DNA from 3 places in the Ectothiorhodospira sp. BSL-9 genome. Region 1 is predicted to be linked to each of the others. Evidence: predicted binding sites of a transcription regulator. Region 1 holds the regulator's gene; each other region holds the start of a gene.
What was found. The regulator FliA, encoded in region 1, starts transcription of late flagellar genes. The targets are predictions, from matches to a motif close to GCTAAAGTTNNNNNNNNNNCNGCCGATA.
Positions count from the first base shown of each region.

Region 2: a site for FliA is predicted at 7,094-7,121, ahead of ECTOBSL9_RS13600 (flagellin). Genes of this name have one in related genera too.
Region 3: a site for FliA is predicted at 4,234-4,261, ahead of ECTOBSL9_RS01565 (methyl-accepting chemotaxis protein). Genes of this name have one in related genera too.

Region 1 is NZ_CP011994.1:2,451,709-2,461,884, forward strand. Features, by position in the region: gene flhA (flagellar biosynthesis protein FlhA) at 1-328, shown strand, start outside; gene flhF (flagellar biosynthesis protein FlhF) at 396-1,934, shown strand; gene ECTOBSL9_RS11425 (MinD/ParA family protein) at 1,918-2,808, shown strand; gene ECTOBSL9_RS11430 (RNA polymerase sigma factor FliA) at 2,820-3,542, shown strand; gene ECTOBSL9_RS11435 (chemotaxis response regulator CheY) at 3,645-4,025, shown strand; gene ECTOBSL9_RS11440 (protein phosphatase CheZ) at 4,035-4,820, shown strand; gene ECTOBSL9_RS11445 (chemotaxis protein CheA) at 4,928-7,048, shown strand; gene ECTOBSL9_RS11450 (chemotaxis response regulator protein-glutamate methylesterase) at 7,112-8,233, shown strand; gene ECTOBSL9_RS11455 (flagellar motor protein) at 8,238-8,981, shown strand; gene motD (flagellar motor protein MotD) at 9,020-9,907, shown strand; gene ECTOBSL9_RS11465 (ParA family protein) at 9,907-10,176, shown strand, end outside.
Region 2 is NZ_CP011994.1:2,909,460-2,919,635, forward strand. Features, by position in the region: gene ECTOBSL9_RS13555 (nucleotidyltransferase family protein) at 1-80, opposite strand, end outside; gene ECTOBSL9_RS13560 (NAD(P)H-binding protein) at 178-1,677, shown strand; gene ECTOBSL9_RS13565 (nucleotidyltransferase domain-containing protein) at 1,810-2,109, shown strand; gene ECTOBSL9_RS13570 (hypothetical protein) at 2,112-2,594, shown strand; gene ECTOBSL9_RS13575 (hypothetical protein) at 2,601-3,080, opposite strand; gene ECTOBSL9_RS13580 (flagellar protein FliT) at 3,158-3,502, opposite strand; gene fliS (flagellar export chaperone FliS) at 3,607-4,041, opposite strand; gene fliD (flagellar filament capping protein FliD) at 4,136-5,554, opposite strand; gene ECTOBSL9_RS13595 (flagellar protein FlaG) at 5,679-6,086, opposite strand; gene ECTOBSL9_RS13600 (flagellin) at 6,176-6,997, opposite strand; partial or broken gene ECTOBSL9_RS17630 (transposase) at 7,240-7,732, shown strand; gene ECTOBSL9_RS13605 (glycosyltransferase) at 7,971-10,176, shown strand, end outside.
Region 3 is NZ_CP011994.1:304,507-314,682, forward strand. Features, by position in the region: gene ECTOBSL9_RS01540 (thiamine pyrophosphate-dependent enzyme) at 1-391, shown strand, start outside; gene ECTOBSL9_RS01545 (indolepyruvate oxidoreductase subunit beta) at 451-957, shown strand; gene ECTOBSL9_RS01550 (phenylacetate--CoA ligase family protein) at 958-2,292, shown strand; gene ECTOBSL9_RS01555 (hypothetical protein) at 2,317-2,754, shown strand; gene ECTOBSL9_RS01560 (DUF3422 family protein) at 2,765-4,072, shown strand; gene ECTOBSL9_RS01565 (methyl-accepting chemotaxis protein) at 4,320-5,936, shown strand; gene ECTOBSL9_RS01570 (CBS domain-containing protein) at 5,994-6,383, opposite strand; gene ECTOBSL9_RS01575 (P-II family nitrogen regulator) at 6,434-6,781, opposite strand; gene ECTOBSL9_RS01580 (DUF1538 domain-containing protein) at 6,778-8,289, opposite strand; gene nadC (carboxylating nicotinate-nucleotide diphosphorylase) at 8,465-9,307, shown strand; gene mazG (nucleoside triphosphate pyrophosphohydrolase) at 9,362-10,176, opposite strand, start outside.

The DNA.
Region 1 (10,176 bases):
CATCGGAACGGCCACGGAATTGCCTTTGCTGGCCATTGACCCTTCGTTGGAACAGATTTTGCAAAAGTCTTCACAAGGGGCCTCGGGAGCGGGGTTGGGCATCGAGCCGGGGCTGGCCGAACGCCTGCAACGCTCCATCGCCGAGGCCTCCCAACGCCAGGAAATGTCCGGAGAACCCTCCGTCCTGGTGGTCTCGCCCGATATCCGGCCCTGGATGGCCCGCTGGTTACGCAGTGCTGTAAGGGGGTTGAACGTGCTGGCCTACACCGAAATACCGGATAACAAGCAGATCCGTGTGGTGGCCACCGTGGGACGGGAAGAGACCTGACAGGTGAAATACAGGCCGGCCTGGGCAATGTGCCGGGGTCGGGGCGAAACGGATAACGGGTATCGACATGAAGATTAAACGCTATTTTGCACCCGACATGCGCCAGGCGATTCGTCAGGTGCGTGACAGCCAGGGTCCGGATGCGGTGATCCTCTCAAGTCGCAGCGTGGACGGAGGGATCGAGCTGATCGCCGCCATCGATTACGACGAGGACCTGGTAACGGAAATGGCGGATCAGGCGGACCATGGAGATGCGCCGCGTGCTAACCGCGCATCTGACTCCCCGCCGCAGGAGGACGGGCTCGAGGATGATCTGCTATCGCTGGGTGTGGATGCGAAGTCAAAAGGCCAGGAGCGGATGCCATTACGTCGCGGGGCAGGGGATTCCTGGGCGCGCCTGCCTCAGGAAGCCACCCCATCCAGAGTGACTCAAAGGGACGCCTCCGGGAACGCGAGTGCGTCGTCGGAGGATGACCCCCTGAGCGCGATGATGACCCCCCTGATGGAGCCACCGGCCAGGCAGAAGCAAACCCCCTCACGCAAGAAGCCCGAGACAGGGCAGGTCAGGGCCAGGGCAGCCACCCAGAGTGACCCCGAGGATGCTGCCTTCAAGGCCATGCGCAAGGAAATTCAGGGACTGCGTGGGTTGTTGCAGGAGCAGCTCTCGGTATTGATGGATCAGGAGTTTGCCCGTTCCGAGCCCTGGCGTGCGGCCATTGCCCAGCGCCTGGCCTCCATGGGGGTGGACCACGAAGTGGCCAGGACAGTGGCCAGTGCCGTGGAACTGGACAAGACTCCGGCTGCCGGCCGGTTCGAGCCGGTGGAAGGGTGGTCCGAGGCCCTGCGCCAGTTGGCGGGCTTGCTGCCCATCGCGGACGATGACCTGCTGGACCACAATGGTATCATCGCCTTTGTGGGCCCCAGTGGCGTGGGTAAAACCACAACGCTGGCCAAACTGGCGGCGCTGGCCAGCCTGCGGCACGGGCAGGAATCCATCGCCATCATCACCACCGATGTCTATCGCCTGGGCGCTCATCGTCAGTTGCAGACCATCGGTCAGTTACTTGGGGTCACCGTCCATCTGGCGCAGACAGAGCAGCAACTCAAGGATATGCTTAGGCGGGTGAAGTCCAAAAGGCTTGTGCTGATCGATACCACCGGAACCAATCAGCGTGACAAGGGCATGCTCGATGAGCTGGCTCAGGTCACCTCGGCATCTGCCGCCCGCGTGATGCTGGTGATGGCCGCCAATGTGCAAAAGGGCGTGGTGGATGAGACCCTGAGCGGGTTCAGTCATTTGCAACCCCAGGGTTGCATCCTGACCAAGGTGGATGAAGCCGCCAGCCTGGGTGAGGTGCTGTCTGCTCTGATCTCATCCAGGCTGCCGCTCAATTTCATCAGCGCAGGCCAGAGGATCCCCGAGGACCTGCTGGCCGCCAGTGCCCCGCGGTTGGTTCAGATGGCGGCGGCGGCGCTTGAAGCCCCGGGGAGATTTTCCGAGCAACGACCTCGTTCCAGGTTCCGGGCGCAGACCGCGCCTGTGACCTCGCGTCCTGACAGTGTCAACGATCTCAGCACCAGGTTTACTCATGCCTTCACCCAGTGAGAATCAAAGCAGCGCATCGGGGCGCCGGGACAAGCCCCGGCCGGTTCGGGTGATTGCCGTTTCCAGCGGCAAGGGGGGGGTGGGCAAGACCAATGTGTCAGTCAACCTGTGTGCCGCGATGGCGCGGACGGGCAAGCACGTCATGCTCATGGACGCTGACCTGGGTCTGGCGAACGTGGATCTTCTCCTGGGGCTGCAACCCAAGAGGAATCTGTCCCATGTGCTGGAAGGGCAGTGCAGCCTGGATGAGGTGGTGGTGGAGGGCCCCAACGGGATGCTGATTGTCCCGGCGGCCTCTGGCATCGCCGATATGGCGGACCTGGGGCACGCCCAGCATGTGGGCATCATTCGCGCCTTCAGCGAACTCACTCACCCCCTGGACGTGTTGGTGGTGGACACTGCGGCAGGTCTGCATGACAGCGTGACCAGTTTCTGCCGGGCGGCCCATGAGGTGTTGGTGGTGGTCTGTGACGAACCAGCCTCCATCACGGATGCCTATGCACTGATCAAGGTCCTGTATCGGGACCACGGCGTCATGCGGTTCCGCATTCTGGCCAACATGGTGCGCAACGAGCAGGAAGACGAGGGGCGGAGCCTGTTCCGCAAGCTGGTCGCCGTGTGTGACCGTTTTCTTGACGACGTCACGCTCGACTATGTGGGGTCGATTCCCTACGACGACTATCTTCGCAAGGCCGTGCAGCGTCGTCAGTCCGTGGTGGAGGCCTTTCCCTCTTCGCCGGCGGCCCGGTCCTTTGCGGCCTTGCCCTCGCGTATAGAACAATGGCCCATGCCCCGAGGGGCCCGGGGCGGCATCGAATTTTTTGTGGAACGTCTGATCAATAGCGATCAGAGTGATCTGGAGCCAGCACCATAAGCGGTCTCGCCATGTATGCCAGCCAACAGTTGGATTCCAATACCCTGGTGGATGAGCATGTCGCCCTCGTCAAGCGCATTGCTTACCACCTGCTGGCGCGCCTGCCAGCCAATGTGCAGGTCGATGATCTGATTCAGTCGGGCATCATCGGCCTGCTGGAGGCTGCCCGTCATTACGATCCGTCCCAGGGGGCGAGTTTCGAAACCTATGCGGGTATCCGCATCCGCGGGGCCATGCTGGATGAGGTGCGTCGCAGTGACTGGACGCCCCGTTCCGTGCATCGTCACTCACGGCAGATCAGTGAAGTGATCCGCCAGATCGAGAATCGGGAAGGGCGGGAGGCCTCGGCAGCCGAGATCGCCGAGGCGCTCGGCGTGGATATGACCACCTATCAGGACATGCTCCGTGATGCGGTCTCAAGCCGGGTGCTGGGTTTCGATGATCTGGGGGATGACGATTCCTCGGCAGAAAACCTGCTGACCTCCGATGGGCCGGATCCGCTGATGGATCTGACGCGAACCGATTTCAAGAAGGCGCTGGTGGAGAACATCGGCGAGTTGCCGGAACGGGAAAGACTCGTGCTGTCCCTGTATTATGACGAGGAATTGAACCTGCGGGAGATTGGTCAGGTGCTGGGGGTGAGTGAATCCCGGGTCTGTCAACTCCATGGCCAGGCGCTGATGCGACTCAAGGCGCGCATGGGCGACTGGGTGGGGGATGGGGTTCGGGTCTGAGAGATCCCCGAGGTTGCTGGAGTCTGGAACACGTATCAATTCCGCGCGGCCAGCGCGCGGCTAACGATTTGCGCATCACTGGAGGTTTTTGTGGATAAGAATATGAAGATCCTCATTGTGGATGACTTTTCCACAATGCGGCGCATCATCAAGAACTTGCTGCGGGATCTTGGGTACAACAACACCTCCGAGGCGGATGACGGACATACGGCGTTACCCATGCTGCAAAATGGTAACTTCGATTTTCTGGTCACCGACTGGAACATGCCCATCATGCCCGGCATCGATCTGCTTCGCGCAGTGAGGGCAGACCCCCGCATCAAGGATATGCCCGTGCTGATGGTGACGGCAGAAGCCAAGCGCGAACAGATCGTCGAGGCGGCTCAGGCGGGCGTGAACGGCTACATCGTCAAGCCGTTCACGGCGGAAACCCTGCGGGAAAAGATCGACAGGATCTTCGAACGTCTCGAGCAAAACGGTTGATCATTGCCCATGGATAAGAGTCAAGACAGCGACAAAGAGGCCCTTTTCAGGAAGGAGCAACTGGAGCGGGCCCGGGAACTGGTCCAGATGATGGAGGCCGGCCAGGAAGACAAGGCGGGCCACCTGATCGAGGAACTGGGCCGCATGCACGAGAGCATGCTGTTCCAGGAACTGGGCAAACTCACCCGCGACCTGCACGAGGCGCTCAATAGTTTCCGCCTTGATACACGCCTGTCCGAACTCACTCATCAGGACATCCCTGATGCCAAGGAACGTCTTAACTACGTGGTGGCCATGACGGAGCAGGCTGCCCATCGCACGCTCAACGCGGTGGAGGAGAATCTGCCCGTGGCGGAGTCGCTGGCCACTCGCGCCGGGGAACTGGGTGCGGAGTGGACGCGGTTTCGCCAGCGCGAGATGTCTCTCGAGGAGTTCAGGCAGGTGAGCCAGCAATTGAGCGACTTTCTCGCGGATACGGAGCGGGATGCGGACAAGCTGCGCAAGGGTCTGTCCGAAGTCTTGATGGCCCAGGACTTTCAGGACCTGACCGGTCAGGTGATTCGCCGGGTCATGACCCTGGTTCAGGATCTGGAAGACAACCTGGTGGGGCTGGTGAGGGTATCGGGGCAGCGACTGACCAAACCCGAGACCGACAAGAACGCGGCTGATCCACGCAAGGATGCCGGCCCTGCCAGCGCCGGCACGGGTCCCGCAGTCTCCGGGACCTCCGACAAGGGGGAAGTGGTCAGCGGGCAGGACGATGTGGACGATCTGCTCTCCAGCCTGGGTTTCTGATCGGGTCCAAGGGCCCACCTCCGGGCGTATGCCCATTTCAGAATTCCCTGAGTTGGCCGCCAACCTGGGAGTGAGAAGGGCATCCGCACGACGCGCGAGAACAAGGCATGACTCTGGACACCGACGACGAAATCCTGAACGACTTCCTCATTGAGGCCAGTGAGATCCTGGATGCCCTCGGTGAGCAGTTGGTGCAGTTGGAGCGAACGCCTGACGACAAGGACCTGCTGAACTCCGTCTTCCGGAGTTTCCATACCATCAAGGGGGGCGCCGGGTTCCTCAATCTGGAAAACCTGGTCAAGATCTGTCACCGCGCCGAGGACGTCTTCAACCTGTTGCGCCAGGGTCAGCGTCGTGCCGACAGCAACCTGATGGACATCATCCTTCAGGTGCTGGATGTGCTCAACCGGATGTTCGATGAATTGCGTGCCGGCCAGGAGCCCGAGCCTGCGCCTGATCATCTGTTGGCGGCCCTGGAGCCTCTCACTTACCCCGAGGGAGAAGAACCCGCACACCTGTCACCCCCTCCTGCGGCGGCGCCTGCTGTGCCTGCCGAGCCAGCCCCGGCACCTTCTGCCCCCATGCCACCGGCGGGAACAGCTGACGGGGATATCACTGACGAAGAATTCGAGGCGCTGCTGGATGCCATGCAGGAGGGCAAGGACAATGGACAGCCCGGGGCCGGCGCGGGCGCATCACCCGTGGCATCAGCCGCAGAGACGGCCCAGCAAGGAAGTGATGAGATCACGGATGCAGAATTCGAGCAGTTGCTGGACGAGCTTCAAGGTAAGGGGGCGGCGGCAGGTGGGCCTTCCACTGCGCCAGCGCCCGGCAGCGGCCAGAATGAACTGATCTCCGAGGACGAATTCGAGAATCTGCTGGATCAGTTGCATGGCAAGGGTCAGGCCCCCCAGCCTCAGAAGCCGACCGGCGGCCAGCCCGTCAAGGAAAAATCCCAGGCAGCCCCAGCCCCAGCCCCGTCGCCGGCTGCCAGGCCGGCCTCGGCCGCGGAAGCTGCCCCCCCGGAGGCGGCTGCACCCGCGCAGGCCAAGGCATCACCGGCAGAGACCTCGGTGCGGGTGGATACCAAGCGCCTGGATGACATCATGAACCTGGTGGGTGAACTGGTCCTGGTGCGTAACCGACTGGCCACGCTGCGCTCACGCATGAAGGATGAGCAGGTCTCCAAGGCCGTCACCAACCTGGATGTGGTCACTGCGGATCTGCAGGCCGCAGTCATGAAAACCCGGATGCAGCCCATCAAGAAGGTCTTTGGCCGTTTTCCCAGGGTGGTCCGTGATCTGGCGCGCACCCTCAAGAAAGAGATCAATCTGGAGCTGGAGGGAGAGGATACCGACCTGGACAAGAATCTGGTGGAGGCCCTGGCCGACCCGCTGGTGCACCTGGTGCGCAATGCGGTGGACCATGGTATCGAATCTCCCGAGGAACGCCAGGCGGCGGGCAAGGCGCGGGCCGGCCGGGTGGTGCTCTCCGCCAACCAGGAAGGTGACCATATCCTGCTGACCATCTCCGACGACGGCAAGGGAATGGATCCCGACGTGTTGCGGGCCAAGGCCGTCGAGAAGGGTATGATGGATGAGGACGCGGCCGCCCGGCTGACGGATCATGACGCCTTCAACCTGATCTTCCGGGCCGGTTTTTCCACCAAGACGGAAATCTCCGACGTCTCGGGCCGCGGCGTGGGCATGGATGTGGTCAAGACGCGCATTGCCCAACTCAACGGTCGCGTGGAAATCACCTCGGCGCCGGGGCAGGGCAGCACGCTCAGTATTCGTCTTCCGCTGACCCTGGCCATCATGCCCACGCTGATGGTGGTGCTGGGCAAACAGCGTTTCGCATTGCCGCTGGCCAATGTCAGCGAGATCTTTGATCTGGATCTGTCGCGTACCAACCGGGTGGATGATCAGGAAGTCATCATGGTACGTAACCGTTCCTTGCCGCTTTACTACCTGCGGCGCTGGCTGGTATCCGGCGACGCGCCTGCCGGGGAAGGTGTGGGACATGTGGTGGTGGTGTTTGCCGGCAACCAGCGGGTGGGGTTCGTGGTGGACAGCCTGATTGGTCAGGAAGAGGTGGTGATCAAGCCTTTGGGCAATGTCCTGCACGGGGTACCCGGGCTGGCCGGGGCCACCATTACCGGTGATGGGGGCATCGCCCTGATCCTGGATGTGCCCGGTTTGTTGAAAAGTTATGCCCGGCGCTTGTGAGCGTCGGATTCTTCTGTAGCATCGTGGCCCGTCGGATGGGCTCATGGATAACGGAGGCGGTGAATGGCGGTTCGCGTTCTGGTGGTGGATGATTCCGGGTTCTTCCGGCGTCGCATCGTGGATATCCTGAATGCGGATCCCTCCCTTGAGGTGGTGGGTACGGCCAGCAATGGCCAGGAAGCCATTGATCAGGTGATTGCGCTCAAGCCCGATGTGGTGACCATGGATATCGAAATGCCCGTGATGGACGGGATCACGGCGGTGCGCCGTATCATGGCGCGTCAGCCCACGGCCATCCTCATGTTCTCATCGCTCACCTTCGAGGGGGCCAAGGCCACCCTGGATGCACTGGAAGCGGGTGCCGTCGATTTTCTGCCCAAGCGTTTCGAGGATATCGCCCGGGATCAGCAGGAAGCCCGTGATGTTCTTTGTCGTCGGGTGCGTACCATCGGTCGCCGCGGAGCCGTCAGGTCAGGGCGCGATAACGGCGCACGTGCCACGGCGCCCGCCCCCAAGTCAGCCCCTCCGGCGACGGGACGACCGATCGCTCAGCCCCCCGCGGCAACTGCGCCCCGTGCGTCTCGGGGAAGCGGCGATCGGGCGCCCCCGGTTCTGCGGGATTTCAAGGTGGTGTTGATTGGTACATCAACGGGCGGGCCCCTGGCCTTGCAAAAGGTTCTTGCCGCCCTGCCGGCCCATTTCCCACTCCCTTTGTTGCTGGTCCAGCATATGCCCGCCAGTTTTACGCCGGCCTTCGCACAGCGTCTGGATCAGCTTTGCAATATCCGGGTCAAGGAGGCCGAGGATGGTGACGCGCTGCAGCCTGGCCTTGCCCTGCTGGCTCCCGGGGGGCAACAGATGCAGGTGGAGTGTCGCGGCGGGCAGTCGCGGGTGCGCATCACCGAGAGTGCGGCCGATCAGCATTATCGGCCCTGCGTGGATGTCACCTTCAACTCCGCCGCCGCCTGCTTCCGTGGCGATGCACTGGTCATCGTGATGACGGGTATGGGTGCGGATGGTCGCGAGGGTGCCCGGTTGCTCAAGCGGTGTGGTTCCACTGTCTGGGCGCAGGACGAGGCCACCTGTGTGGTCTATGGCATGCCCGCGGCCATTGCCGAGGCCGGGTTGGCGGATCGGATATTGCCCTTGCCCCAGATCGGCAAGTTGTTGGCGGAGGCCTGTTGATATCATGGATATCCTCAGTCTCATTGGTGTGACTCTGGCTTTGGTGGCGGTGTTCGGCGGCACCATTGCCAAGGGCAGTGGTATTGCGGCGCTGTGGAACGGAGCAGCATTCGTCATCGTGATCCTGGGCACGATTGCGGCGGCCCTGGTGCAGACCCGTCCTGCGGTATTCATGCGCGCCTTTCGCATCCTGCCTTGGGTGTTTGTCCAGCCTCGACTCGAGCCGGAGGCGACGATCGAGAAAATCGTCAATTGGAGCCAGGTGGCACGCAAGGAAGGACTGCTGGGGCTGGAGTCCCTGGCCGAGGAAGAGACGGATGTATTCTCGAAGAAGGGGCTGCAACTGCTGGTGGATGGTACGGAGCCCGACAATATCCGCACCATTCTCGAGGTGGAGATGAGCACCAAGGAGGACTTCGACACCCAGGCCGCCAAGGTGTTCGAGAGCATGGGGATCTATGCGCCCACCATGGGGATTGTGGGTGCGGTGATGGGGCTCATGGCAGTGATGCAGAACCTGGCGGATCCAAGCCGGCTCGGTGCCGGTATTGCCGCGGCCTTCGTTGCTACAATCTATGGTATTGCCTCGGCCAATCTGTTCTTTCTTCCCATGAGTAATAAGCTCAAGACCACGATTCAGAATCAGAGTGCCCATCGCGAAATGATCGTGGAGGGCATCATCTCCATCGCCGAAGGAGAGAATCCCCGTAACATCGAGACCAAACTGCAAGGTTATCTGCAGCGATAGGGCCTTGAAAAAATTGCCTTTATGCCGATATTGACACTATGGCCAAACGCCGCAAAAAACATGAGGATCACGTAAATCACGAGGCATGGGCGATTCCCTACGCGGATCTGCTCGTGCTGTTGCTGGCGTTTTTTGTGGTGATGTATGCCATTTCCTCGGTGAATGAGGGCAAATACCGGGTGTTATCGGAATCCCTCGTCAATGCCTTTGGCACCCCTCCACGGGCCGTGGACCCGATTCAGGTGGGTGAACCCACCCGCGCCCCGCGCCCCGCCATTCTCGAAACCCCACCGTTGACTGCGCCCATCGAAATGCCGGAGATGACCCGCAGCCTGGAGTCCATGCTGGCCGATGTGGATGTGGAGGGCCTTGCCGAGGCCGTGGCCGGGATCAATTTCATGGCGGACGAGATCAGTGAGGCCATGCGCCCCCTGATCGAGGCCGGAATGATCGATGTGGGGCGCGATCGTCTCTGGATCGAGGTTCAGATCAATACCAGCATCCTGTTTGCCAGCGGGAGCGCCAATCTGGCGAGCGAGGCCGTGCCGGTGCTGGAGACCCTGGCGGAGATCCTCAGCCGTTTCCCGGTGCGTGTTCACGTGGAAGGGCATACCGATAACATCCCGATCAGCAGTCCCGTTTACCCCTCCAACTGGGAACTCTCCTCGGGGCGGGCGGCCACGGTGGTGAATCTGCTGGCCCGCAATGGCCTGGATCCGGACCAGATGGCCGCCATCGGTTTTGGTGAGTACCGGCCCATCGCCACCAACGAGACGCCGGAAGGACGGCGGGATAATCGGCGTGTGAATATCGTCATTCTGGCCGGGAAGCGCCCCCGCGCCGAGGATGGGGATCCCCCCGAGATGCTTCGCGAGGATATGGAAATGCTGCTGGATCGCCAACGCGTTGGCCCGGGGGGATCGTGATGGGTACCGTAACCTGGGCTGTGGCCAATCAAAAGGGTGGGGTGGGCAAGACCACCACCACCGTCACCCTGGGTGGGCTACTGGCCCTGCGGGGCCACGATACCCTGCTGGTGGATCTGGATCCCCATGGCTCGCTTACGGCGTATTTTGGCTACGATCCCGAGGGCGCTACCGGGGGCGTCTATAGCCTTTATCAGCGATCCGCCGAACGCAAGCCTCTGGATGCCTTTGCTGCGGTACGCCAGACCCGCTATGAGCACTTGTATGTG
Region 2 (10,176 bases), 460 kb from region 1:
CGCGGGTTCGCAGTGCGGAAGCGGCCTACCGCCTCACGCACGGCACTGCGGTTCATGTCAAGCAAAACAGACGGTCGCATGAGCATGCTTTCTTATCGGACACTTGGTTGCAGGATGTGCAATCGAAAATGGAATTTCAAGAACTATTTTCGAGAATCCCTGTGCTAGCATTGACCAGTGAAACCGATACTTGGAACCCAGAAAAGAACGCGTTCCCCCGCATGCCCCCTCAACACCCCCCGCATCACCGTGGCCGGTGCCAGCGGGTTCATTGGCACCACCCTGTGCCGGGAACTGGCCCGGGAATACCCGGTGACCGCACTCACCCGCTCCCCGGCCCGGGCCGAAACACCCGACCCCGAGGCCTGCATCCAGTGGCAGCATTGCGACCTCTTCTCCCAGGACGACGTCACCCAGGCACTGCAAGGGTGTGACTACGCCATCTACCTGGTGCACTCCCTGGCCCCCTCCTCCCGGCTCACCCAGGCCGCACCCCGGGACATGGACCTGGTCCTGGCCGACAACTTCGCCCGGGCCGCCGCCGCCAATGGCGTGAAACAGATCCTCTTCGTCGGCGGCTACATCCCCGACAGCTTCCGCATCTCCACCCTGCTGTGGAGCCGACGGGAAGTGGAAATGGTACTCGCGGCCCATGGCGTGCCGGTTACCGTGCTGCGCGCCGGCCTGGTGGTGGGCCCCGGTGGCTCCGCCAGCCGACTCATGGTGGAACTGGTGCGGCGCATGGGCGTGCTGTTCATGCCGCCCTCGGCCCGCTCAGTCACGCGCCCTATCGCCCTGCAGGACCTGAACCGAGCCATTCAGCATGCCGTGGGCCGACCGGAACAATTCAACGGCCCCCACGACATCGGCGGCCCCCAGGACGTCAGCTACGTGGATGCCCTGCGCACCACCGCCCGACTCCTGAACCTGAAACGCCGCTTCATCATCCTGCCCTGGCTACCCGCCCGCATCGCCGCCCTGGGCGCCCGCTGGGTGACCGGCACCCCCACCGACCTGGTCGCCCCGGTCATCGACAGCCTGCCCCGGGATACGGTCATCCGCGACAACCCCCTGCAACGGCACATCAACCCCGGCGCCATCCCCTTCGAACAGGCCCTGAACGAGGCCCTGGACCACCCCCGGCAACGCCTTAAACCCAGCCCCCGTCAACCCATCCAGAAACGCACCCGGGCGCATCTGCGCCGCGACAGCCGGGTGCGCTCCATCCAGCGCATCATCCTCCCCCCAGGGCAGGACGCCGCCTGGGTGGCCGGCAACTACTTCCGCTGGCTCACCCAATGCTGCTGGCCCCTGGTGATCACCGAAGTCATCGCCCCCGCAAGGGAAAACGGCCACCCCAACACCACTCAGCCCGACGCCGGCTACCGCATCCACCTGCGCTGGCCCCGCCTGAAAATACTGGAACTCACCCACGCGCCCGAAGCCAGCCACGCACGGCGTCAGGTCTACCGCATCACCGGTGGCCTGCTGGCCAGAAATGTCGAGGAAAAGGGCCGTTTCGAGTTCCACACCGTACTGGATGACCGCTACACCCTGGCCGCCATCCACGACTTCGCCCCCGCCCTGCCCTGGTACATCTACCTATGGACACAAGCCGTGGGGCACCTGCTGGTGATGCGGCGTTATCAGCGGCATCTGGCACGGCTGGCGAGGTAGGGGGCGGGAAAGTAGGCCTATAATCCTGGGAATAGATGGCCAGCATACATTCGAACATTAGAGTGATTCGCGCTCCTGGGCCGCAGGTTGCTCCCGATCATCCATCAAAGGCGAAGGTAGTACACTCCCCCCATGCGCCTCACTCCCCAACAACAAACCACCATCCGTCACATCGTCACCAAGCATGCCGGGGCTTCTGCACGGGTGCGCCTGTTTGGCTCACGTCTGGACGATACCGCACGCGGGGGCGATGTGGACCTCATGGTGGAACTGAATGAACCGGTGGACCAACCCGCCCTGCTCTCAGCCACCCTTTCCGCCAAGATCAGCCGCCAGCTGCAGGGACGCCGGGTTGATGTAGTGCTGAGCGCCCCCAACCTTCAACACCTGCCCATCCACGACGTAGCCTATCGAGAAGGCGTGATACTGTGAGTATGAACAAGCCACTTACAACACATCAACGCCTCAAATTCCTGGCCGACCTGGCAGAAAAGGAAGCCCGGCACCTGGCCCTGACGGACGAACGCCTGTTTGCTCAACCCTTCACCGAGGAACGTGCCAGATCCCTGGCCCAGGACATTGACCTGGCCGAACGCGCTGATGCCTTCGTGGCACGATTTGGGCGCCTGCAGGACACCCTGGGGGACAAACTCATTCCTCGCCACCTGGAGGCCCTGGGTGAAAAAACCGGCGCCGCCATCGACAACCTGGACAAGGCCGAACGCCTGACGTTGATCCCCTCAGCCGACGCCTGGCTGGCCATGCGCAAACTGCGCAATCAGATGATCCACGAATATATCGACGACCCAGGCATCCTGGCCAACGCCCTGCAGAATGGCCATCAGTATGTGCCCATCCTGGTTCAGGTGACCGACAACATCCTCAAGGATCTTGATGCGCGTGGGTGGAGGAGTTGAAGGTTCTCAGAGCAACCGGACCGCTGCCACCACCAGCCCACCCACGGTGGCAATGAAACCCATGAGCCATAAAAAATGCTGGTCATGGCGCTTTTCCATGCGGTCGAAACGGCTATCCACCTTCTCGAAGCGTGTATCGATCTGTTCGAACCGCCTTTCCACCTGATCAAAGCGTCTTTCAACTTGCTCAAGGCGCTTGTCCACTTGCTCAAGGCGCTTGTCCACTTGCTCGAAGCGCTTATCCACCTGCTCGAAGCGCTTATCCACCTGCTCAAAGCGCCTTTCCACCTGCTCAAAGCGCTTGTCCATCTGCTCAAATCCTTCCCGCATCAATTCCCGCTGATGCTTGAGTTCCTCCTCCACCCGAACCATGCGCTCGCGCAACTCCACCTCATACACCGCCGGTGGCTTGCCCAGGCTCTGCTCGGCCAGCCACTCACCGATGTGGGCCTTGATGAACTCAATGTCCTCTTTGGATAACGTCATGGTGGTCTCCCTGACCTTCAAGAATGGGCTTATGGTGATTGTGCCAGAACACCCGCCCAACCTGCACCCGGCCAGCGCTACCCCTTCTCCCCCCGCGACGTCCGATCATAAGCCCTGGCCCCCGCCGCCTTCTTCTGCACCTTCTGCAACTCCACCGCCAGATCCTCCCGGGCCTGCTCCAGCAGCGGCACCAGGGACTCATCCAGATCCCGTATCCGCGTCAACCGCTCCGCCAGGGCGCGAGCAAGCGCTTCATGGCCCTCAAACACATCCACCCGGATACGCCCGGCCAGTTCACCCCGCCTCTCCTCGCTGCCCACCAGGGCATCCCACTCCCCCTGCTGTGCCCAGGTGATCCGTTGCCGCGCCAGGCGCTCAAGCTCCGCCGCTGCGGCCAGTACATCCTCCACACCCTGACTCATCACACCCTCCCGTGGGAGCGGCCCTCGGCCGCGAAAACACATGCCCAAAAACGACAAAGCGCCCGGAGTACACACGCACTCCGGGCGCCTAAAAATCCCTCAAATCACTCCACCGGCCGAACCGCCGGCTGATCACCCCCCGCATGGGCGGTGGGATTCTTCCGCACCTCGGCGGGAATAGCCTTCCAGGCCTCGCGGATCTCGTTGAGCAACTGGGTCACCTCATCGAGGATCTCCACATCGTTGCGGGCATTGGCCGAGACCAGGCGGCGCTGCATGTATTCGTACAGGTTATCCAGATTAACGGCAATATCGCCGCCCTTATCCAGATCCAGCCCGCCGCGCAGCCCGCCGATGATATCGAAGGCCTTGCCGATGAACTTGATCTTGGCGCTACGATCCCCCCGATGCACCGCACCGCGGGCCTGGGCCAGGCGGTCGATGCCGCCATCGAAGAGCATCTCGATCAGGCGATGCGGGTCCGCAAAGGAGGCGCCGGCAGCGCCCACCTGCTGGTACTGATTAATGCCTCTGTGCATGGCTGCTTGATTCATGGTTGGACGCTCCCGGCGGTCTTTAAATCCACACCCCTGCTATCGGCAAGCCAAGGGAAAAGTTTAGCCGCCCGCTGCCTTACTTGCGGTTATTACCCGGCAAGGCCTTCAACTGGTTATCCAGGAATTGACTGGTCTGGTTCATCTGGGCAATCATGGCATCCATGGCACTGAACTGGGCGATGTAGCGGGCCTCGATGCGCTCCATGCGGTATTCCAGGCGGTCGCGATCATCGGCCAACCCGGACATTTGCTTTTCCAGGCTCTTGGTACGGCTATTGATGATGCTGTCCCTGCCAGTGAACTGATCCACCACACCCTTCATCCGCGCCGCGATACCCGTATCAGCCTGGGTGAACAGGGAAACCACCGCCTCACGGTCCTCGCTCAACCGCTCGTTCAGCCGGAACTCGTTGATGGCCAGCGTGCCATCCCGCTGCGTGCTGATGCCAAGATCCGCCAGCGCACGAACCGTTCCATCCATGCCCTCGACCGGGTTGCTGATCATGCGCGCCATCTGGTCCTGCACACCGCGCAGCGTGGAGTCGCCATTCAGGATACCGCTCTCCTCGCTCTCCGGATTGAAAGCATTAAGCTCATTGAGCTGCCCCCGCAACTCGTTATAGGCCTCCACAAACCCACGGATGGCCTCCAACGCGGTGCCCTCCTGCTCAGCGACCGTCACACGCGTGGTTCCCACATCATTCAAGGTGAGGTCCACGCCATCCAGCACCCCGCGCAGTTCATTGGTGGGACGGGTTATTTGCAGGCCATCCACCAGCACAATCGCGTCCTGTGCAGCTCGCAATTGTCTGAAACCGCCGCTGGTATCCTGATCCTCGCCAAGGTCTGCCGCATTGAAGCCAAGCCTGTTGAGCAGCGCCCCCCCGTCCGCATTCACATCAATCCGTGAAATGGCATTTTGCTCACCCGTCTGGGTGGTGCTGAGAGTAAGGCGTGGCCCGTTGCCGTCATCAATCACAGAGGCGCGCAGGTTGGCGGACTGATCATTGATGGCGTCCCGGAGATTTTCCAGGCTTGAGCGATTCTCCGATAGAGTAAAGGTTTCCGTGGTCCCATCTGCGAGGGTAATCGTGACATCTCCGGCCCCCAGCGCTGTTTTGGGGTCGAAATCCTCTTCTCCGCTGAAAAGATCCGCACTGGTCGCGAGGCGCTGGGACTGAGCCAGCTGCGCCACCTCCACCTCGTAATTGCCGATGGGCGCGTTATCACGGGCATTGGCCGTGACCATACCTTCGTTCACTACACGCGTTTCCACTTGCCGGAAATCCCCGGCACTACTCAGGCCGCTCAAGGTCGAGCCAAACTCGGACAGCGCATTCTTGAGTTTGCCAAGGCCGGAGATCTGCGCCTCAAAGCGTTGTTCCTGGCGGGCAATGCGATTTTCCCGTGGCTCGCGCTCGGCGGCTACCAACTGATCCACCAAGTCGCGTACATTGATCCCCGACCCAACGCCCATGGATGTGATTGTGCTCACGGCAACCTCCTGCAAACTCAAAAGGGCGGTGAACGCCCCTGCCTTCGTCGACACCCGACGAGGGCAGCGCGCACCGCCTGAATGGATTCAGCACTGATCTTCGAGATACAAGATCTGCGCCAGATCAGGCCTTCTCCTTGACCAACAGGCCGCGTAGCTCTTCCATCTGGGCGGCCACGGCCAGGATTTCGTCCGGCGGCAACTGTCGAATGACCTCCTCGCTTTGCGAGTCCATCACCTTCACCACCGTGCGCCCTGTGGAATCATCCACCGTGAAATGCAGATCCCGCTGAACCACCTGGACAAACTCATTGATGCGCTCTACTGCCGCATCCACGGACTTTTCCAGATCCGCTGGATTGGGCGCCTCAGGCCGCACAGATTCCTGGCTCGACTTCCCACTTGCAGCCTCAGGCACGGATTTTCCCTGACCACCGGCGTCCGGCGGCGAAACCTTGCCGGCCGCTTCTTGCACACTGGCCTGACGCGTGGGCGCCAGGTTCATGGGTATGACATTGATTCTTGTATCCATCTGCCTTCTCCTCCCCCGATGGCGGGGAGAACGAAGGCCCGGGTGACGATGGTCGCCCGGGCTTTCGTGTTCACTTCAAGCCCCGGGTATTAGTTGAGCAATGCCAGGACATTCTGCGGGGCCTGGTTGGCCTGTGCAAGTACTGAGGTGCCGGCCTGCTGGAGGATCTGCGTTCTGGTCAGCTCTGCGGTTTCGGTGGCGAAGTCGGCGTCAAGGATGCGGGAGCGGGCGGCTGACAGATTCTCTACAGTATTGTTCAAGTTTGCCACCGTAGATTCCAACCTATTCTGGATGGCGCCTAATTCTGCACGAAAGCCTGCCACATCATCAATCGCATCATTCACTGTAGATATCGCCGTTGCGGCGCCTGCAGCAGTGGTTAAATCCACCCCGTCTATCCCGAGGCTAGCGTTTTGCGCGTCAATGCCACTTAATGCAATAGTGATAGTCTGACCTTCATCTGCACCCACTTGCAAGTCGATATCAGCTGCTGCTGCTAATACTGTTTTACCATTAAATTTTGTATCTGATGCGACCCGGTCAATTTCGGCGAGTATTTCTGTAACTTCCTTTGTGAGCTGAGCCCGATCGCTGTCTTCAAGAGAACCGTTTGCCGACTGGACAGCCAGTTCTCTCAAACGCTGAAGATTATTTGTAATTTCAACCAAACCACCCTCAGCGGTTTGCGCCAAAGAAATTCCATCATTTGCGTTTCGGGCAGCTTGGTTCGACCCTCGTATTTGGGCAGTAAATGATTCAGATATAGCAAGGCCGGCAGCATCGTCCTTAGCGCTGTTGATGCGCAACCCGGAAGACAGCCTTTCCAAAGAAGTCTGCAGCTGATTCTGCGTGGCATTGAGGTTCCGCTGGGCGTTCAGCGAAGCAACATTAGTATTGATGACCTGTGACATGACCGTTCTCCTACCTGATGTTTCCGGGTCTCAAACCCGTGGGTCGTTAAAGTCTGGGAGCCGGATGGGTCTCGGTAATGCTCCCTTCAACCCTGTTATCGACCGCCCAGCGGCAAGCTTTAGCCGGTGGCGGCAAAAAATTTCCACCAACTTGCCGCCCTGACGGCCCGGAGGACGGTAAATCGCTGAAAATCAGCAACAAATAGCCGAAGCACGGCCAGGTGTTGCCGGCAGGATAATGCATGAACGGTCGAAAATTGCAGCCGGGAGGCGCTCAGCCTCGCGCCGCCGTGATCTGCCTCGATGGCACGCCCTGGTATCACGTGGTTTCCCGCTGCGTGCGGCGAGCGTTCCTCTGTGGTCAGGATTCAGTCGCGGGCGCCCACTACGAGCATCGACGGGGCTGGATTGAGGATCGGGCTCGGGAATTGGCGTCGGTTTTTGCCATTGATGTAGCGGCCTGTGCGGTCATGAAGCAACCACTACCACCTGGTTCTGCGCGTGGACGTTCACCGGGCCAGGAGAGGGGACGCCAGGGAAGTGCTCTCGCGCTGGACTCAGCTGTTCAGCGGCCCGGAGCTGGTGCAGCGTTATCTGTCGGAGGCCGGGGATGCCCTGTCGGCCGCCGAGGTGGCGCGCGTGGAGTAATATGCCGCGGAGTACCGCACCCGGCTGCATGATCTCTCCTGGTTCATGCGGGTTTTGAACGAATCCATTGCCCGCCGGTTGGATCAGCTCCAGGAATACGCCACTGTCGGCCGGAACTGCGATGCGTCGGCCGAGCCCCTGCAAACACCGCGACATCCTGCGAGATCTCAATAGTGAGATCCTGCGCGAGGAGCGGGTACTCGGGGATCTGAAGCCCCCCGCTGATGCCTTTTGACGGCACGGCCGGATTTGAGTGCGGCAAGCGGCATGATTTCGCCCAAATATTGTAGGCTGGGGGCTGAATCGAAACAGGCATGGACACCCCGTGAACGCGAAAAACCAGCTAAATAAGGCCATCCAGAGCATTGAAAACGCCCTCAAGGCCGGCGACATGCAGGCCGTAGAGCGTCAGTGCACCCAGGGTTTGCGCCGTTTTCCCAATCATCCTGTGCTGCTGTGTGCGCTGTCCCGCTACCATCAGGCTCAGGGGCGCACCGAGCAGGCCCGCCAGACTTCGGAGCGTGCCATCGCCAAGGGAGGGCTCAACATCGCGCCGGTGGTGGCGCACCATGTAGGCCTGATGGAATCCAACAGGGAATGGGAAGAGGCCGTCAAGCTGCTGCAGCGGGCCCTCAAGAACACCGATAACCGATTCGCCCTGGAACTGCTGCTCGCGCGCCAGCTTTGCCGCGCCAACCGTCGCGGCGAAGCGTTGCCCATCTTCAAGAACCTGGTGTCGCAACAGCCCACCGCCGCCCTGCTCAACGATTACGCCTACTGCCTCTTCGACCTGGGATATCAGGAGGATGGCCTGCGGCAGTTGCGCCTGGCCACGGCCCTGGACCCCAACAACCTGGTCATTCGCTCCAATGTGCTGTTGCAGGCCCATTACCTGCCCGACATGACCGCCGAGGAGCTCCTGTCGTTGCACAAGGAGTGGTTCGAAACCTGCGCCCGCCTTTATGGCCGCACCCGCGAATTTCAGCGTCGCCCCATGGAGGGCCGCCCGTTAAGGGTTGGCTTTATCTCCAACGGCTTTCGTGCCCACCCTGCCGGCTGGCTCAGCTTTGGCAGCCTCAGCGTGTTGGCGAACTATTTCGACACCGAGGTGTACCTGTACAGCACGCACCCGCCATCCGAGAAGGACCAACTGGTTCCTCAGATGCGCGAATTCGCCGACCAGTGGCTGTCGGTCTTCGGGTGGACCACAGAGGCGCTATTCAAGCGCCTTTTGGACGATGAACTGGATGTACTCGTAGACATGGCCGGCCACAGCGAACACTCCGCCATCCCCGTGGTGGCCGCCCGGGCCGCCCCGGTTCAGGTGAAATGGGTAGGCGGGCTGTTCAACACCTCAGCCGTGCCGAACATGGACTATCTGCTAAGTGATTGGGTGGAGACGCCGGAAGGCGCCGAGGCCAACTATACCGAGGCCTTGGTGCGACTCCCGGGTGGGTATGTGACCTATACCCCGCCGCCGTATATGCCGGAAGTGAACGAACTACCCGCGTTGACCAATGGGTATGTGACCTTTGGGTGCTTTAATAATGCGTACAAGATCAACCCCACCATCGCGCGCGTGTGGGCGGATATCCTGACCCAGGTTCCGGGAAGCCGACTTCTGCTGAAGGACAAGCGATATGGTGATCCGACGGTAAGGGATCACTACCTGAAGATGTTCACTGAGGCCGGCACAGACCCAGAGCGGATTACATTGGAGCCGGAATCGCCTCATGACGAACTCCTGAAATCCTATCACCGGATCGACATTGCCCTGGACCCTTGGCCCTACTCCGGCGGCTTGAGCACAGTAGAAGCCCTTTACATGGGCGTGCCTGTGATCACACATCCCGGCCCGACTTTTGCAGGGCGGCATGCGGCTAGTCATATCACGAATGTGGGTTTGGGTGATTGGGTTGTGGGGGATTTTGAGGGGTATGTGGGGCTGGCTGTCGAGCAGTCTTCACAGTTAGATGATCTAAGTCGGTTGAGGCTGGAGTTACGGCAATGCTGCAAGGATTCAGCGCTGGGCAATCATTTGCAAATGTCCGCCAATATAGATGAGGCTTTCCGCGTAATGTTCAGGCAATGGACAAGCGGGAAAGCACTAGCAGCCATCAATTTTAATAAACATCACAAAATCCCCCTATTGCCCGAAAACCCAGCAAACGGTAAAGGGTATCAACTTTCTTGCATAACTAACCAAGGCATACTATCCAATATTGTTGATCCCATTAAAGCGAAACTAATCATTGGAATGATTACCACATTCTCGAATCAGACTTCGAGCACAATCGACGAAATCATCTGCAATTGTGAAAAAGCAATCTCAACTGACCCTAGAAACAACACTGCGTTCTTCGTTCTCGTACATGCCTTACAACAATCAAGCCCTCACTCAATAGAAAAAACGCTTGCTACAGACCTGCTTGAGAAGCTCAGTATTGCAGGCTGGCAAAGCAGGTTTTCGCTTTACTCTTATTGGCTGAGCTCAGTAGAAAACATCAGATCTGTCGATAAGCCTGCCGCAA
Region 3 (10,176 bases), 1.4 Mb from region 1:
CTTTGTGCACTCGGGCCTCACGGGGATTGCCGAGATGGTGTACAACCCGCCGCCGACGGGGCACGTGGTCCTCATCGTGGATAACAGCACCACCGCCATGACCGGCCGCCAGGAACATCCGGGCACCGGCCGCAGCCTCAATCACGAGCCCGCCAACAAGATGGATTTTGGTGCCGTCTGCCGCGCCATGGGCGTGAAGAACGTGGAAGTGGTGGACCCGCAAAAGCCCGGCGAGGACTTCGAGGGCCGACTGCGGGCCATGCTGGAAAAGGACGAGCTCTCCGTCATGATCGCCGAGCGCCCATGCATTCTGGCGGCCCCGCTGATCCGCAAGTTTGAGAAGGCACAGGAGGAGAAGCAGGCCCAGTGTTCCGCCGCCATGACGGACTGATCCGTCGCGACGCATCCCGGCTTTCTTCCACACTTACCAACGAATTCAGAGGATCAGCAATGGCTGTCACCAATATTGTGCTTGCCGGCCTGGGGGGCCAGGGCGTGGTCAAGGCATCGGACCTGCTCTCCACCACCGCCTTCAACGCCGGTTGCGAAGTCAAGAAGAGCGAAGTGCACGGCATGAGTCAGCGGGGCGGCTCCGTCACCAGTGACGTGCGCTTTGGCGACAAGGTGCTCAGCCCCATGGTGCCCATGGGCGAGGCAGATTTCCTGCTGGTGTTCGAGTCCAGTCAGGTGGATATCAACCGCGGCTGGCTCAAGCCTGGCGGTGTGCTCATCACCCCGGACGCCATCCCCGAGGGAGCCCTGCGCAACCGCAAGAGCCTGAACGTGGCCATCCTGGGTGCCCTGTCGGTGATGCTGGACTTCGAAGAAGACCAGTGGATCCGCTCCATCCATACCTGTCTTGCCGAAAAGCTGCACGCGGTCAACGAGCAGGCCTTTGCCCTGGGGCGGGAAGTAGGGCAACAGCTGGGCCGCGTCAAAGAAACCGAGGGGGTTTAAATGCTCAAAGAACGCTGGAACGACGTGGAGGGAGGCTTCCACCCGGCCAGTGCGCCGGACTACCTGCCCGAGGAGAAGCTGCGCGAAGTGCAGCTCAGACGCCTGCGGGTCGTGGTGAAGCGCGCCTATGACAACGTGGAACTGATCCGCACGCGGATGCAGGAAAAGGGCATGGCGCCCGAGGACATCAAGCAGTTGTCCGATGTCGCCCACCTGCCCTTCACCACCAAGCTGGATCTGCGCGACACCTACCCCTTTGGTCTGTTTGCCAGCCCCATGAGTGACATTGTGCGCCTGCACGCCTCCTCCGGCACCACCGGCAAGCCCATTGTGGTGGCCTACACCCGGGAGGACCTGGAAGTCTGGGCCGAAGTCATGACCCGCACCTTCGCCTCCTGCGGCCTGCACCGGGGCGATGTGGTGCAGAATGCCTTTGGCTATGGTCTGTTCACCGGCGGCCTGGGGGCCCACTACGGGGCCGAATCCCTGGGCGCCACGGTGATCCCGGTGTCCGGCGGCAACACCGAACGGCAGCTGATGGTGATGAAGGATTTCTCCGTCACCGCCATGTGCGCCACCCCCAGCTATTTCACCCACATCATCGAGCGTGCCCACGACATGGGTATGGACATGCGCGACCTGCCGCTGCACACGGGCATCTTCGGGGCCGAACCCTGGAGCGATGCCATGCGCGCTCACATCGAGGAAGGTGCCGGCATCAAGGCCTACGATATCTATGGCCTGTCCGAGATCATCGGGCCCGGGGTAGCCAGCGAGTGCGCCGAGCAGAACGGCCTGCATGTGTTCGAGGATCACTTCTATCCGGAGATCATCGATCCGGAAACTGGCGAACCACTGCCCGACGGTGAAGAAGGTGAGCTGGTGCTCACCACCCTGAGCAAGCAGGCCATGCCCATCATCCGCTACCGCACCCGGGATATCACCCGCATCATCCCCGAGACCTGCGCCTGCGGACGCACCACCCGGCGCTTCCGTCGCGTGGGCCGCCGCTCCGACGACATGTTCATCATCCGCGGCGTCAATGTCTTCCCCTCCCAGGTGGAAGCTGCGCTGCTGCAGGTGGAAGGCACCCTGCCCCACTACCAGATCATCCTCACCCGCGAAAACGGGCTGGATCAGATGGCCGTGGAGGTGGAGGTCACGCCGGAGGTATTCAGCGACAAGGTCCGGGCCCTGGAGGATGTGCGTGCCGCCCTGGCCAAGGCCATCGAGCACATCGTGGGCATCCGTGTTGGCCTGCGCCTGGTGGAACCGCGTACCATTGCCCGCAGCGAGGGCAAGGCCAAGCGGGTGATCGACAACCGTTCGCTGTAAGTCGTCACAGGAGCATCACATCCCATGAAGCTGCAACAGCTTTCCGTTTTTCTGGAAAATCGCCCGGGACACCTGGCCGAACCGCTGGAACTCTTGTCCCGGCAGGGCATCAACCTGCTTAATCTCTCGCTGGCCGACACTGCCGAGTTCGGTATCCTGCGTATCATCGTGCGCGACTGGCAAAAGGCTGAGCAGGTCCTCAAGGACGCTGGCTGGGTGGTCAAGCTCACCGAGGTGGTGGCCGTTGACGTGGAAGATCGTCCCGGCGGCCTCGCCGAAGTGCTGCAGGCGGCTGGACGGGCGGAACTGAAGATCGAATACATGTACGCCTTCCCGCTGCGCCGCAATGACCGCGCGGCCTTGATCTTCCGATTCGAACAGCCAGATCGGGCCATCGAGCAACTGCAGAGTGCCGGCATTCACCTGATCGAGGCGGAAGAACTCTTCGCCGCCGTGGAATGATCCCAGGCCCATGAATCTGCCCTTCAAGGAACATGCGCTGCGCCGTGCCCTCAACGGTGAGTTGCACGCCCGCACCTTCGAGCCCACCCAGGCACCGGCGCGGGTGTCGCACCTGGCGTTTCTGTGCGGCGAACGGGGCAGTGGTATCAACACTCGCCATCTGCACCGTCTGCTGAAGCATTTCGGTGCCCCCATCCCGGAGCAGGTGGGGCAGTATCATGTGGCGAATCTGGGGGATATCCGGCTGCACTGGGAGCGGCACACGGAGTTTGTCACCTATACCTTCACTCACTGCGGCCCGTTCACACACCCTTTCGACGACCCGGTCATCGAGCGCCTGCCGAACAACTGGCTGGAGAACTCCCCTGGTGAGTTGATTGCCGCCGTTTCACTGGCCATGGAGTCTGCCGACATGCCCGAGCGCAGCCTGGAGGAAATCTCCGGGTTGTTTGGTGGCAATATCCTCATCGGTTCCGAGGTGGTGGGGGGCAAGGGCCGGGCCTGGTCGGACCTGCGTATCCATCCGGATGGCTTTGCCCGGATCCTGCTGCGCAACGACAACCTCACCGATGCACAGGCCGGGCGGCTGATCAAGCGCATCCTGGAAGTGAGCGCCTATCGGGCCATGTCACTCATGGGACTGCCCATGGCCCGCAAGGCCAGCCGCTCCCTGGGCACCGCCGACCGTCGTCTGGCCGAGCTGGCGGCCCGCATGACCGAACAGAACAGCCACGACTCCGGCGAAACCCAGGGGGAACTGCTGGCGGACCTCACCCATCTGGCCGCCCAGATCGAGGCCGTGGCCGCCCAGACCACCTACCGGTTCGAGGCCTCCCGGGCCTATTACCGGGTGGTACAGCAGCGTCTTCAACAATTGCGTCAGCAGCGTATCGAGGGATTGCAGACCTTCACGGAATTTCTCGAGGCCCGCCTGGCACCGGCCGTGGCCACCTGCGAATCGGTGGGTGACCGGCAGCGAGGGCTGGCTGAGCGGGCGGCGCGTCTGACCGCCTTGCTGAGGGCCCGGGTGGAGGTGAGCCTGCAGGCCCAGAACCGCAACCTGCTGGAATCCATGGACCGTCGTGCCAGCCTGCAATTGCGGCTGCAGGATACCGTGGAGGGACTGTCAGTGATTGCCATCAGCTACTACGGTGTGGGTCTGGTGGGTTATGCCCTCAAGGGACTGGAGAGCCAGGGCTTGCCCATCAGCCCGGCCCTGGGGATGGGCCTGGCCACGCCGGTGGTGGTCTTCAGTGCCTGGATGTTCCTGCAACGGGTGAAGCGGCGCATCCTCGGGGACGAAAAGAGCGAACACTGAGGCGTCGTTGCCAGGATCAACGCCCCGGCGGAAGGTTGACCCCCATCAACGGCGCCCACCTGTCGTACGTGACATGATATTCAGCGCAGCACGGCCCGCCATGCGCAAAGGGAACCCCTTATCGGCCCAAACAGCCGGCGCATCCATCAGGGATGGATGACGATCAAGTTAAGCCTGTCACTGCCGATATACTGAGCCGGACACGAAAGAATCCTGCCAAGGGTCTGGCAGCCAACGGGGAATCGCAATGCGACGTATTTCAGACCTGCCGATCTGGGTCCGCCTGGTAGGTGCCATGTGGTTGATACTCCTGCCCGCCTGGGCCGGCATGATCCTGTGGGCCATCCATGAGCAGCGCAGTACCGCCATCGAACAGGCCGAAGGCTTCTCGTCCACCATTCACGAGATGACCATGGCAGGCCTGACCACCATGATGATCACCGGCACCACCCATCGGCGGGAGGAATTCCTCGAGCAGATCGTCGAACTCCAGAGTGTTACCGACCTTCGCGTCCTGCGTGGCGAGCCGGTCTCGCGGCAGTATGGGGAGGGCACGGAACACGAACGCCCGCAGGACGCGGTGGAGCGACGGGTGCTGGAGACCGGCGAGCCCCACATCCGGCTGGCGGACGACCGCAGCACGCTGCGCGCCGTGCTTCCCGTTTACAACGAGCGTGAATACCTGGGCAAGAACTGCACCTCCTGCCATGCCCTGGCCGCGGAGGGAGACGTGCTCGGTGCCACCAGCATGCAGATCCGCCTGGACGATGTGAACGCCGCCGTACACCGCTTTGGCTGGAGCATCACCCTGCTGGCCATCCTGGTGAGCATCCCGGTGCTGGTATTCCTGTTCCTGTTCGTGCGCCGATTCGTCACGCGCCCCCTCAACGACATGACCCGGGGGCTCAAGGGTATCGCCGAGGGGGATGGCGATCTCTCCCATCGCCTGCAGGTCAGGGGCAATGATGAGATCGGTGAGGCCTCCCAGGCCTTCAACGCCATGATGGACAACTTCCGCGACCTGATCAGCCGGGTGCTGGACTCCACCGCGCATCTGGCCCGGGCGGCCTCGGACCTGGCGGCCATCACCGAGCGCACCGACGCCGGTGTGAGCCGACAGCGCTCCGAGGTGGACCAGTTGGCCACCGCGATGAACGAGATGAATGCCACGGCCCAGGAGGTGGCGCGCAGCGCCCAGCAGGGCGCCGATGCCACCCGTGACGCCCATGGCTCAGCCATGGCCGGCAAAAATGTGGTGGCCGGCACCATGGATCGCATCGAAAAACTGGCCGAAGAGGTGCAGCGGGCCGCCGACGTCATCCGCGACCTGGACAAGGACAGCGAGCAGATCGGCAAGGTGCTGGACGTGATCCGGGGCATTGCCGAACAGACCAACCTGCTGGCCCTGAATGCCGCCATCGAGGCCGCCCGGGCCGGCGAGGCCGGGCGCGGATTCGCGGTGGTGGCCGACGAGGTGCGCTCACTGGCCACCCGCACTCAGAGTTCCACCCAGGAGATTCAGGAGATGATCGAGCGCCTGCAACAAACCAGCCAGCGCGCCGTGGTGGTGATGGAGGAGAGTCAGCAATATGCCCAGTCCAGCCGTGACAGCGCTGCTGAGGCGGGTCACTCCCTGGACTCCATCACCCAGGCGGTGAGCACCATCAACGACGTGAATACGCAGGTGGCCAGTTCAGCCGAAGAGCAGAGCGCCGTGGCCGAGGAGATGAACCGGAACGTGACCAGCATCTCCGATGCCGCCGAGGAGAACGCCCAGGGCGCACGGGAAACCACCCACGCCTCCGAGCAACTCTCCCGACTGGCCAACGAGCTTCAGGATCTGGTGGGCCGCTTCAAGGTGTGAGAACACCGCGACCCCGTACCCGTCACCCTGGGGTGGACACGCCACCCCAGGGTTTTTTTAATGCTCCGACATCTCCACAATGGCGGAAACGATGTCGTTCATGGTGACCAGGCCGGCCAGTTCGTTATTGTTCAGCACGACAATGCGACGGATGCGCTGCAGCACCATCAATCTCGCCACATGCTTCACTTCCATCTCCGCCGGCACGGTGATGACAGGTTTCGAGCACACGTCGTAGACATTGATGAGGTCAATGTCCCCCTCCTCCGCGACGATGGTGCGCAGGATGGTGGTGTAGGTGATGATCCCATAGGCGTCATGGGAGTGTTGCTTGTTCACCACCAGGGACTTGACCCGATGGCGTTTCATTTCCTGCATGGCCTCGCGGATGGTGGCGAGCGGGGAAATCGTCGCCACGTTCTTGACCATGAGATCTTTAACCAGCATGGATAACCTCTGGGTAGTGTGAAAGGACGGCCCTGGGGCGACGGTCAGGTCTACAGGTCGTCCTTGATGCGTTCCTCAAAGCGCTCCACCTGACTCAGATCGATCCCCGCGATATGCTCCAGGGGCACCGTGAAGACCACGCCATGGGAGTGGGATTTCAGCTCCAGCTCATCGCGCAGGGCCTTCATCACAGCCAGGGAGAGCTTTTTCTCCAGTACAAAGACGAGCGCCGACTGACTGCCTTCATAGGTCAGCCCGAAGAAGGTCTTCTTCTCCTTGCCGCCGATACCGCGGGCATCGAGGATGGTCACGCCCCCCGCCCCCGCCTTGCGAGCCACGTCAATGGCCTTCTCTTCCAGATTGTCGGCCAGGATGGCCACCAGTACGGCAAACTTCATGACGGTTGCTGCCTCCAGCGATTGGCAAGTTCAACGGCAATAGCATAGAGCATGACACTGATGATCGGGAAGATCGAGGCAAAGGCGATCAGACCAAAGCCATCGATGAGCACATTGCGGTCCTCAATGTGGGTGGCCAGGCCAATGCCCAGGGCGGTCACCAGGGGCACGGTCACCTCAGAGGTGGTCACCCCCCCCAGGTCGTAGGCCAGGGCGACGATGTAGCGGGGCGCCAGCATGGTGAGGAGGATCACCACCGCGTACCCGCCCATGATGTAGTAATGGATGGAGTCACCGACGATGATCCGGTGCACGCCAATCGTGATCCCCACGGCCACACCCATGGCCACCAGCAGGCGGATGGTATTGCCATTGAGCTTGCCCTTGCCCGCCTCCTGTGCCTTCTGACCAATGGCGATCAGGGCCGGCTCGGCCATGGTGGTGGCAAACCCGATACTGAAGGCAAACAGATAGACGAACAGGAAGCCATCCAGGGTGATCAGCTGTTCCGCCATGCTGCGACCGATGGGGAACAGACCCAGCTTCAGGCCCACCACAAAGGCATACAGGCCGAAGATGACCAGAACAAAACCGCCCATCACCTTGTGCACATGGGCGATGCCCTTGCGGATCACCAGGTACTGGAAGACCAGGACCACCGCAATGATGGGCAACACATCACGAAACATCACCAGCAGGTCCGTGAGCATGCCCAGCAACACGCTGCCACCTACCCGGCTGACCACTTCGTCTTCCACTGCCTCGGCCAGGGGGGCTGCCCCCCGGACCATCTCCGGGTCCCCCAGGGTATACACCACGATGCCGTAGAGTTGCACGGCAATCATCGGCACCATCACCGCCAGCCCCACCAGGCCGAAGCCGTGGGTGAGTGCGTTGCGTCCGCGAATGGAGACGGCAAGCCCGATGCCCAGGGCGGCGATCAGCGGTACGGTGACGATATTGGTGGTCACGCCCCCCGAATCGTAGGCCAGACCGACGATCTCTTCGGGCGCGAAGAAGGTGATGATCACCACCAGCAGATAGCCAATGATCATGTACCAGTGCAGGCTGTGCCCGAGGATGATACGCACGATCCCCAGCGCCACCACCGCCCCCACGGATACCGCCACCAGCAAGCGCAGCACCAGGGCGCTGATGTGGCCACCACTGATCATCTCCGCCTGACTGGCCACCGCGATCAGTGCCGGTTCGGCGACCACTGCCGCAAAGCCCAGGCAGAAGCCAAAAATCATCAGCCAGGCCAGGGAGCCCTTCTTGGCAAACTCATTGGAGAGGTTCTTGCCGATGGGGAAGATCCCCATCTCCAGCCCCTGGAGGAACAGGGCCACACCCACCACCACGATCAGCAGGCCCACGGCCATGGGGAGCCAGCCTTCGGGCACCTGCTGCATGACGGCAAACTGGAAGATGCCTACCACAATGATGATGGGCAGCAGGTTCCGGAAGGAGTGCTTGAGAAGTTCGTAGAATTCCTTGATCTGATTCAAGAGGCTGCGCTTTGGAAACGTGGGTTATTGTGTGTTGTTGTACCGCATGGGATTTCCCCTGCCGAGCATACTGTAATTGCATGGCCCAACTCCATGCTGCACCTGCACGGACGCCTTGCAGGCTCCGTGCTTTGCGTTATGCTCACCCCCCCATCCTTGTATGACTGCCCAAGCCATGACACTGCCTGTATCCGACCGAGCCATCCGCGAATCTGTCCGCATCGCCCTCGCCGAGGACGTCGGTCCCGGGGATCTGACCGCGCAACTCGTCCCGGAGAACGCCACCTGCCGCGCCCACGTGATCTGCAAGGAGACAGCCATCCTCTGTGGTCAGGCGTGGTTCGATGCCACGTTTGCGGCGCTTGATGGCGACGTCAGGGTGCAGTGGCAGGTGGCGGATGGCGACAATATCCCCGCCGGCACCCGCCTGTGCACGGTCTCGGGCCCCTCCCGGGCCATCCTCACCGGCGAGCGCACGGCCCTCAACTTTCTGCAGACCCTCTCGGCCACCGCCACCCGTACCCGCGAGTATGTGGAAGCGATAGCCGGCACCCGGGCGCATATCCTGGACACGCGCAAGACCCTGCCGGGGCTGCGACTGGCCCAGAAGTACGCCGTGACCTGTGGGGGCGGTCACAACCATCGTCTGGGGCTTTATGACGCCGTGCTGATCAAGGAAAACCACATCATGGCCGCCGGCTCCATCGCCGCGGCCGTGGCACGGGCCCGGGATCTGGGGGAGCAGGTCCCGGTGGAGGTGGAAACCGAGACCCTGGACGAGGTGCGCCAGGCCCTGGAGGCTGGCGCCGACATCATCATGCTGGACGATTTCACCCTGGACGGCATGAAAGAGGCCGTGGCCCTGGTGAACGGTGCCTGCCTGCTGGAGGCCTCCGGCGGCGTGGACCTGAACAGCATCCGGGCCATCGCTGCCACCGGGGTGGACCGGATCTCCATCGGCGGGCTGACCAAGCATGTGCAGGCGGTGGATCTGTCGCTGCGTCTGGAGGGGGAGTAGTGCAAAAAGGGGACAGACCCCTTTTATGCAAAAGGGGTCTGTCCCCTTTTTGCACTACTCCTGCCCCTTCGCCCGCTCCCACAACTCGTCCAGAACCTCCAGCGGCTGATCTTCCACCGCGCGCCCCTGCCCGGCCAGGGTCTGCTCGATGAACCGAAAGCGGGACTCGAACTTGCGATTGGTGCGCCTCAGGGCGGCCTCGGGGTCCACCTTCAAATGACGGGCCAGGTTGGTCACGGCGAACAACAGATCCCCGACTTCGTCCTCCAGGCGATCGTGCCCTGCCCCCACGGCCATCTCATGGCGCACCTCTTCCAGTTCCTCGTGGATCTTGTCCAGTACCGGCGCCGGGTTGTCCCAGTCAAACCCTACCCGCGCGGCACGCTTCTGCATCTTGACCGCACGACTCAGGCCCGGCAGGGTGCGGGCGATGCCGTCCATCTGGCTGGGCAGGGCCCTGGCATCGTTGCCATCAGCGGGCGCACCCTGGCCCGCGGCACGTTCCCGGGCCTTTTCCGCCTCCCAGGCGGCATGCTGGGCCTCTTCGGACTCGAACCGGGTGTCGCCAAAGACATGGGGGTGGCGCCGCACCAGTTTCTCTGCCAGCGTGGCGGCCACGTCGTGGAAATCGAACCGGCCCTCTTCCTGGGCCATGCGTGAATGAAACACCACCTGCAGCAGCAGGTCACCCAGTTCACTGCGCAGTTCATCGAAGTCCCGACGCTCGATGGCATCGGCCACTTCAAAGGCCTCTTCCAGGGTGTGGGGGACGATGGAGTCGAACGTCTGTTTCAGATCCCAGGCACAACCCCGTTGCGGATCCCGAAGGCGGGCCATGATGGCCAGCACTTCATCCATGGAGCCGACCT